2 regions of the Halobacillus sp. ABH2_015 genome follow, and region 1 is predicted to be linked to the other one. Evidence: predicted binding sites of a transcription regulator. Region 1 holds the regulator's gene; the other holds the start of a gene.
The links. Region 1 encodes LexA, which represses DNA repair genes until DNA is damaged. Its sites were predicted from a motif close to CGAACATATGTTCG; they were not measured.

Region 1 (4,423 bases):
TGGCCGGCAAGCGAAGCAGATTCCTGGGAAACTCCTTCCATCAAATCACCGTCACCGCAGATGGAGAATGTATAGTGGTCCACGACGTTGTAGCCTTCGCGGTTGTATTTTCCGGCAAGGTGGGCTTCAGCCATCGCCATTCCGGTTGCCATTGCGAGTCCCTGTCCCAGAGGACCGGTTGTTGCTTCCACACCGTCTGTATGTCCATATTCCGGGTGTCCGGGAGTTTTAGAATCCCACTGACGGAATGATTTTAGATCATCCATTGTCACGTTATAGCCGGAAAGGTGCAGAAGGCTGTATAGAAGCATGGATCCATGTCCTGCGGAGAGGACGAAACGGTCGCGGTCGAACCAGTTTGAATTTTTAGGATTATGATCCATAAATTCCGTCCAGAGTTTATAAGCCATTGGAGCAGCCCCCATAGGCATACCCGGGTGACCGGAACTTGCTTTTTCTACTGCGTCGATCGTTAGTGTTCGAATGGTATCAATTGAAGTTTGTTCAAGACTTTTTGCCATTTCCAATAATCCCCTTTCTGTACAGGTATATGTACCATGTATTATCCTATAATGAAACAAGGCGTTGTGCAAACTTTTGTCCTCCGCCCTTCCTTAATTTCCCCGTGTTTCTGTAGAATTAAACGAAAAAAATCCGCACCTTTTAAAGAAGATGCGGATCGGTTCAGTCGTTTAGTTTTTCTTTTCGTTTTCCTGCATTTGACGCAGTTTGGCAGGAGTCACATCATTCCCGGCAGGATCGATAACCGTGACACCTTTCAACTGGTTTTTGAATGATTTACGGGCACTTTGTAAATATTCCTGACGCAGGTTCTTCTGTTCGCTTTTCTCTTCTTCCGATAATTCCTGCTGCTTTGATTTATTGGCTAATTCGTTTATACGGTCCAATTTTTCTTGAGATAACATAGATCCTTCTCCTTTTTTTATAGTCTGGATCAGCTTTAGAACATGAAAAAGACAAGCAGCCCTAAGACTCTTGTCTCCCTTATGTTCCTATAGTAACCTGCCTATTCTTCTTTTTCAAGTGATATGTACTCTTGATAGCGGCGGTGAACCGTTGCCTTGGATACATCATACCCAAGCCCTCTTAGTGTTGCCGCAATGTCCTTGAACGTCAAATCACTCCCTCTGAGCCTGACAACCTCTTCGATCGGAAATTCCTTCCTCTCTCTCCCCGCTGCCAGATGCTGATTGGACAGGTTCGAAGATGGATCATAGCCTTCGGCGACCGCTTTCTGCATCCCCCGCCTGATTTTCATATTATGAATTTTTCTCTGGTACTCCTCAACGATGCCCACAATCTGAAGAACCATGGAGTCTGACTCGGAAAGATGCAGTTCCCCGTTATGGGTTAAGGAATAAACCTTAACATTCAACCGGTTCAATTGATGGAACAAAGCGATTTTTGTATTTCCCCTGCCCAGCCTCGTCTCATCCTGAACCAACAGAGCCTCTGCTTCGTGATTGGAAAAAGCATCAAGCATCTGGAAAACACCTTCCCGTTCAATCTCATACCCGCTCGCCTGCTCCTCTATACAGGCGGCCACTTCCATTCCATGGTGTTCGGCCATGGCATACAGTTCTGCCTTCTGTCTTTTCAAGGAGCTGACCTGGGCCTCTTTTTCCGTGCTTACGCGACAATATAGGATTACTCTCATGATGTATGTCCCCGCTTCTACTGGTTTTCAAGGTTTATCCGCTTGTAACCATAGAATAATAGAGAATAGCAAAACTAACAATAAACAAAACGATATAAGTGTAGTCCAGTTTTGATAGTTTATTAAACATAATTAACCCTCCATTTAAGAACGAACGTTCCTAAGAACCTCTGTTCGCATTTTCTAATACCTATTATAGACGAATGTATGTTCTTGTCAACGACTTTTTTCGAACGCTTGTTTGTATTTTTGAGGATGGCATGGTACAATGTGGTTACTATAATCCTATGTACGAGGTGCTAATCTATGAGCAAACTTTCAAAGCGGCAGCAGGAAATACTAGATTTCATAAAAGAACAGGTTCTACTAAAAGGATATCCCCCATCTGTAAGGGAGATCGGTCAGTCTGTAGGGCTGGCCTCCAGTTCAACCGTCCACGGTCATTTATCCCGTCTTGAGAAAAAGGGATATATCCGCAGGGATCCTACGAAACCAAGGGCCATCGAAGTGATTGATCTGGAAGAAGACCACAGTATCCCCCGCGGGGAAGCCACTTATGCCCCTGTCATCGGTAAAGTTACGGCTGGTTCACCGATTACGGCGGTAGAGAACATTGAAGAATATGTTCCCCTCCCGGATACGCTTGCAGGATCGGAAGACAATACGTTCGTCCTTATCGTTCAAGGAGAAAGTATGATTGAGGCAGGCATTCTTGACGGGGACATGGTCATTGTCAGACAGCAGCAGACTGCCCAGAACGGGGATATAGTTGTGGCTATGACGGAAGAGGAAGAGGCTACTGTCAAACGATTCTTTAAAGAGAAGAATCACATCCGTCTTCAGCCTGAAAATGCCACGATGGAACCGATCATTTTAAATGATGTATCCATTCTCGGAAGAGTCGTCGGCTTATACCGTACCGTTCATTAATACACATACAAAAAACGGCGGGAGCAATCCCGCCGTTTTTTGTATTGAACATGAGAATATGAACGTTAAGAAGCCCCCGTACGATTTCTTTTATTCCGTCTCCGGAAATCAGCAGAATAAATATTCTTCTTCAAAAATGTGCGGACGCTCTTCTTCTGCAGACAATAAGCAAGGATGGCATCAGGATGGTTTTTAATCACTCTTACAGAACGCTGAGACCAATGTTTCCCCTTAGATAGATAGATCATATCGATGATCTTCTTATTTTCTACAGACTGTTTGAAAATCGTTTCCATTGTGCACACCCCTTAACCGAACATTTGTTCTACATTTATTATATGCAGGAACAAGGGAAATGTACACTGGAATGTTTTGCAGCTCTTTTATTTACTTAAATAATTTTTAATGTTTTGGGAGGTTTCCAATCTGGTTTTTCCCGTCAAGTCAATAAAATTACTCCCCTTAAGCCCATCTGTGCCTCCTCCAGCCACAATAATTTGTTCAGCCACCTGACGTTTTTCTGCTACGGCTCTAAGTGCAATTAATGCATTTTTACGGATTGCCAGCGCTTCAACGGCAGGAAAATCCGCAAAAGAATTTATGACAACTGCCAATTTTTCCATTTCCTCTTCTCCTTTATCCAGGTCTTCCAAGGCTTTCTGCACAGCCGCTTTCGTTTTCGGTCCATAAAAGCCGTCCACTTCAAGCTTCTGGTCTTTTTGAAAAGCCTTGACTGCCGCTTCTGTGGCAGGACCGAAGCTGCCGTCAGCTCCATAACCATTCATGGTATAACCCAGTTTTAATAAGTTCTCCTGCATTTCCTTGACTTCCGCGCCGGTATCCCCAAGCGAAAGATAGTCGATTCCGCCATTGAACAGAACTCCAAAGTATTCTAAAATGCCCCGAGCGTGCTCCTCTGCAACTTCTTTTTGAAAGCGTTCGTCAATCATCAATAATGCTTCCCGCTTGTTATCCATATAGCCGTTCTCTGTTAACACTGCCGGCATATCCGTTTCACGTAGAACGTGGAAGTTCGCTTCTTTAATCCCTCTGAAGTTTTGATCGGTGCCCTGGCGTAAGTATTTCGCAAGTGATGAAGCAAGACGCCCGGCGGACCGGTTCAAATATCCGGGATAGACGTAAAGTTCGATTCCGTTTGGATCTGCCCCGCCAAAGGACCCATCAAAAGCATTGTAGTGAACGGATACATAAATATCCGCATTGTTCTCATTGGCCGCTCTCGTCCTGTAGGATAATGGTGTGTCTTCATCTGTCGGTGCTACGAGAAGCACGCGGAATCCATGATCCAGCAGAATGTTCGATAAATACTGTACAACTTTACGATTGAATTCGTTCTCCTTGATTTGTCTGCCTAATTCCTGAATGTATGGCGTTCTTTTTCCCGGAGTTTCCATTCCATGTCCATCATCCAAAGCTACTGTACGTCCATTCCATTTCCCTGTTGGATTGATTAATCTTGCCATATACATCCCTCTCTCCACTCTTCCTTCCTGGAAAAGGGGGTTTACTAGGACATTCTTCTATCATCCTACTCCAAATGTATGCTTGGATAAGAACGTTGGTGTCGGCCTTTCCTATAAAATGATGAACCATGTTAGATTTTCTCCCAGGATTCGGGGTGATTCCAACGGCAGATGCTGAGGAAAATATAAAAAAGCCCCGACTTATGTAAGTCAGGGCCTTCTGTCTTTCTATTTAATAGGTCTGCAGATATTGCTCGCGCTCCCAAGGATGAACCTGGGTACGGAACATATCCCATTCGATTTCCTTCGCTTCAATGAAATGCTCGAACAG
Region 2 (4,423 bases), 350 kb from region 1:
TGACAGGAAACAGGGCATCCGGCCCATTATTTGTAAAAAAACGCAGGGGAATGTCATCATTTTGATATAGGAGCTATATCGATTGGACGGAATGTCTTTGCTTTTGGTAGGCAGCCGCTATTTCTGCTCCTAAGGCCGCATTGGATTTGATTAACGCGATGTTCGCCTGTACACTTTTTCCTTGTGTCGCCTTGTGGATATAATCAAGCAGGAAGGGGGTAACGTCCTTCTGCGTAATATTTCGCTTACCGGCTTCATGTAAAGCTTCCTCGATCATTTGGTTCATATAGGATTCTTCCAGTGCGCTGTGTTCAGGAATAGGATTGGCAATGACCAGGCCACCGTCAAGGCCGAGCGACCATTTGGTGTCGATGACAGCTGCGATTTCATCCGGATGATTGACTTGATAGTTGGAGGAAAAGGCGCTCGATCTTGTGAAAAAGGCAGGAAGCAGATTTGTTTGATAGCTGAGTACAGGAACTCCTTTTGTCTCCAGGTATTCCAGTGTCAGGCCGAGATCGAGAATGGATTTCGCGCCGGCACATATGACAGCGACGTTTGTTTGAGCCAGTTCCTCAAGGTCCGCTGAAATATCCATCGTGGACTCGGCGCCGCGGTGGACACCGCCGATGCCGCCTGTTACAAACACCGAGATACCAGCAAGACCGGCGCAGAACATCGTCCCTGCCACGGTCGTTGCACCTGTTTTTCCTAAAGCAGCCAGGTACGCAATATCTTTGCGCGACGCTTTGATCACTTCTTTTTCAGAGGCAAGTCTCTTTAATTCTTCTTTTGTGAGTCCCACTTTGATTTTTCCATCCATAATGGCGGTTGTGGCCGGTACAGCGCCATGCTCCCGTATGATGGAAGCCACGTCCTCCGCCGTTTGTAAATTATGAGGAAACGGCATGCCGTGTGAGATGATGGTCGATTCAAGAGCGACTACGGGGAGGTTTTCTGCCAGAGCGTAAGCCACTTCTTCGGAGATGTCTACATAAGGGTTCATACAAATTCCTCCACATCCTGGGTCAGCAGGGACGGGGTCAAATCCTGCCGGACCGTGTAGGGGGACTGAATGCATTTTACTGCATTCATCATCCCCGTTTTTATAATTTCCTGAAGTTCCATGCCTTCCATCCATCCGTATAAAACACCGGCACAGAAAGCATCTCCCGCACCAGTCACATCGCTGACATCCCCTGTTGAAAAAGAAGGGAAGTGATGGATACCTCCTTCCTTCTCCCCAACGACGACGCCGTCCTTTCCGGAGGTAATGGTCACTTTGTCGATGCCCATCTCCAGCCATAAACCTGCGGCGAGGTACCATTTTTCTTTGGAGTCAATAGACATATCGAATTGAGCTTCGGTTTCTTCAATATTGGTCATCAGCCACGTAAGTCCGTGCAGATCTTTGGGCAGGCGCTTCATCTTAGGGGCAGAGACGGTAACGAACGCAAGGGGGACCGAGAAACTGCGGCTCATCCTAAGCAGGAGTTCCAACGTCTCTTTTGGACAGTTGAGGTCAGCAACCATACATTCCGACTGCCTCATCTTTATTTCACTTTTCATAACAAGGGGAGGAACAATCGCCTCGAAAACCTCCATATCCGCGAGCGCAGTAAGCAATTCCCCCTGAGGATTCATCAATGCTGTGTATGTACCTGTGGTGGCGTGAGGGAGATGAAGAGTACCTTCCAGATTCATAAAGGGACGGGAGGCTTTTTCGATCATGTCCCAGTCAGCGTCCATGCCGGCTGCTGTAATAAGCGAAGGGTGAAAGCCCAGCCTTCCAAGGTTTTCGGCGATGTTTCTCGCTACACCTCCAGCACTGGAACGGGAATAGACAGGGTTGGATGTGTACATTTGAAGCGGTTCATGGGTGTGGAGTTTCCGGTCGACATTGGCGCCTCCGATGCAGAGGATCTGTCTGGATTTGTTCAACACATAGGCACGACCGAGAAGGACATTTTTCTGAACGAGACCGGAAATAATATTGGCTACTGTGGAACGGGAGAGTTGAAGAGCTTCTGAGAGGGTCTGCTGGGATATATAAGGGTTTTTGACAATCTGCTGGTACACCTGACGCTCACGTGTGGTCAACTTTTCCATTAATCATAATTCCCCCTTCATAAACAAATGTTTGAATAGTCAAACATTTGTTTGCTCTATTATAAGAACGCTTTCATGGAAAAGTCAATAAAAATCGAAGAGAATGGTGACAGGAAATCGTTTGTCCCGTTATAGTAGAAGAGATTACTCAGAGGAGGAATGGGATGCTTGTAAAACAAATTCATCATGCTGCAATAATTTGTTCAGATTATGAAATTTCGAAACATTTCTATGTACATATTCTCGGTTTACCGGTAATAGCTGAAAACTATCGGGAGGAAAAGGCATCTTATAAACTCGATCTTCAAGCAGGTGAAAATCAAATCGAATTGTTTTCTTTTCCATCCCCACCAGAACGGCCGGATGATCCGGAAGCAAGAGGTCTCAGACATCTCGCTTTTGCCGTAGAGGACGTGGAACGCTCCAAACAAGAGCTGGAGGAAAAAGGGGTGGTTGTAGAAGAGTTGAGGATTGATCCGTATACCGGAAGAAGATTTACTTTTTTCAAGGACCCTGATCAGCTGCCCCTGGAACTGTATGAAACAGGCGAAGAAGGAGCGGAGAGGTAACGCTTTGGAAACCTCTGTTGTTTTATCATTTATCGGGATTTCCCTTTTGTTGACACTGAGTCCGGGACCGGACATCCTTTTTGTGCTGGCTCAAAGTATTGTCCAGCAGGCCAAGGCGGGGATTGTTACGGCCCTTGGGCTGTGCACTGGGCTGGTGATCCACGTGTCAGCAGCTGCCCTTGGAGTATCAGCGGTCATCTATCAATCAGCGGCGGCGTTTGAAATCGTGAAATATGCAGGGGCCGCTTACCTGCTTTTTCTCGCTTTTCAATCCTTCCGGGGTGGAGCACCAGCGAATGGAGCAGCGCAGGGGAATTCGGAAAAATACCAAAAGCTTTACAGGAAAGGGATCCTTATGAACCTTCTCAATCCGAAGGTATCGTTATTCTTCCTTGCCCTTCTTCCACCTTTCGCCGATCCGTCCCGCGGGAGTGTTTCTCTACAGATGCTTTTACTCGGATTGATTTTTATCACCCAGGCTTTTCTTGTATTCTTCCTGGTCTCCGTGTTAGCAGAAAAAATTCAACAGCACGTGCTTCACCGGATTTCGACAGGAAAGCTCCAAAAAGCCCAGGGCCTCATCTTCAGTTTCATCGCCATGCAGATTATGATCAGTGGAAAATAATCCCTCTTTATGGAGGGGGTTTTTTGGCTGTAAAAAAAGCCTGTGCTAACCAGTTAGAGTTGTCCATTTGTCGTGTGAAGGGTCACTTTCCGCTTATTGGTGAATGAATGCCGCGGGCACGCCCTCCGCTGACTTGGTCAGGAAGGCCGCCTGCCCAAGTGGAGCGTTCGGTTCTGTTCCCGCAGGCATCACCACCGAACGCTCCTCGTGCCGGGTTAGAATAAATAGGAGAGTAAACAGGTTCGCAGATTCAAAAGAACGCTATGGGCTGCGCTGATGACGGCTGCCTGCCGGAATATAGCAAAGACTGTCCTCCATCCAGCAAGGGGCTTTCGCTCCTGGCGGTAAGAAAAAAAGCTTGTAAAGAAACAGGGGTTTCTCTACAAGGTGAAATCCCCCTCATTAAGGAGGGGGATTTCTATTTATGAGGATATCTGCTTGATTGGTGCGCCTGATTCAGCAGCGGCCTTCCTGATGTGAGCGGCGATCGTATCCCATGCCTCTGTGGCTGCTTCTGTGGGACCAAGATGCGTGAACAGGTGGTAACAGTCTTCAAATAGGCGGTGATGGACAGGGACACCTGCTTTTTTCAGCTTTTTCGCGTATCTCTCCGCTTCAGGCTTGAAGGCATCATATTCCGCTGTGATCATGACAGTTTCGGCTGCACCGCTGACATTCTCTGCGTAAACAGGCGATGCGTAGGGATGGACGTCCTGTCCTTGTTCAGGGACATAGCAGAGGTTCAGAAAATGGGCGAACTGAGGGTATTTGGAACGCCATTTATCTGGTTCTGGTTTTTCAGAAAACGGGGTAGCAAAATCAAGCATGGCACACGATAAAACCTGGAGGAGGGGCTGAGGCTCCTCTTGATCCTTCAAGTATAAACACAAAGCAGCAGCGATGTTGGCACCTGAGCTCTGCCCTCCGACCATCCACTTGTCAGGGTCGATGTTCAGACCTTCGGGATTGCTTTTCACCCAGGCCAATACTTCATAGAGCTGGATGATTGGAGCAGGGAAGGGATGTTCCGGCGCTTTGCCGTATTCTACATTGATGACCACACAACCTGTCCTGTTAGCCAGGTACCGGCAGTACGGGTCATCCATTTCTTTGTTATACA

Region 2: the regulator LexA is predicted to act here: its motif matches at 2,150-2,163, upstream of ACXAD6_RS10830 (carbohydrate kinase).

The regions. Positions count from the first base shown of each region.
Region 1 is NZ_JBSWUG010000002.1:1,676,438-1,680,860, reverse strand. Features, by position in the region: gene tkt (transketolase) at 1-521, opposite strand, end outside; gene ACXAD6_RS08915 (DUF896 domain-containing protein) at 693-926, opposite strand; gene ACXAD6_RS08910 (YneB family resolvase-like protein) at 1,028-1,678, opposite strand; gene lexA (transcriptional repressor LexA) at 1,985-2,608, shown strand; gene ACXAD6_RS08900 (hypothetical protein) at 2,674-2,904, opposite strand; gene ACXAD6_RS08895 (N-acetylmuramoyl-L-alanine amidase) at 2,992-4,092, opposite strand; gene glnA (type I glutamate--ammonia ligase) at 4,325-4,423, opposite strand, start outside.
Region 2 is NZ_JBSWUG010000002.1:2,030,678-2,035,100, reverse strand. Features, by position in the region: gene ACXAD6_RS10835 (pseudouridine-5'-phosphate glycosidase) at 74-1,006, opposite strand; gene ACXAD6_RS10830 (carbohydrate kinase) at 1,003-2,109, opposite strand; gene gloA2 (SMU1112c/YaeR family gloxylase I-like metalloprotein) at 2,274-2,678, shown strand; gene ACXAD6_RS10820 (LysE family translocator) at 2,683-3,303, shown strand; gene ACXAD6_RS10815 (alpha/beta hydrolase) at 3,726-4,423, opposite strand, start outside.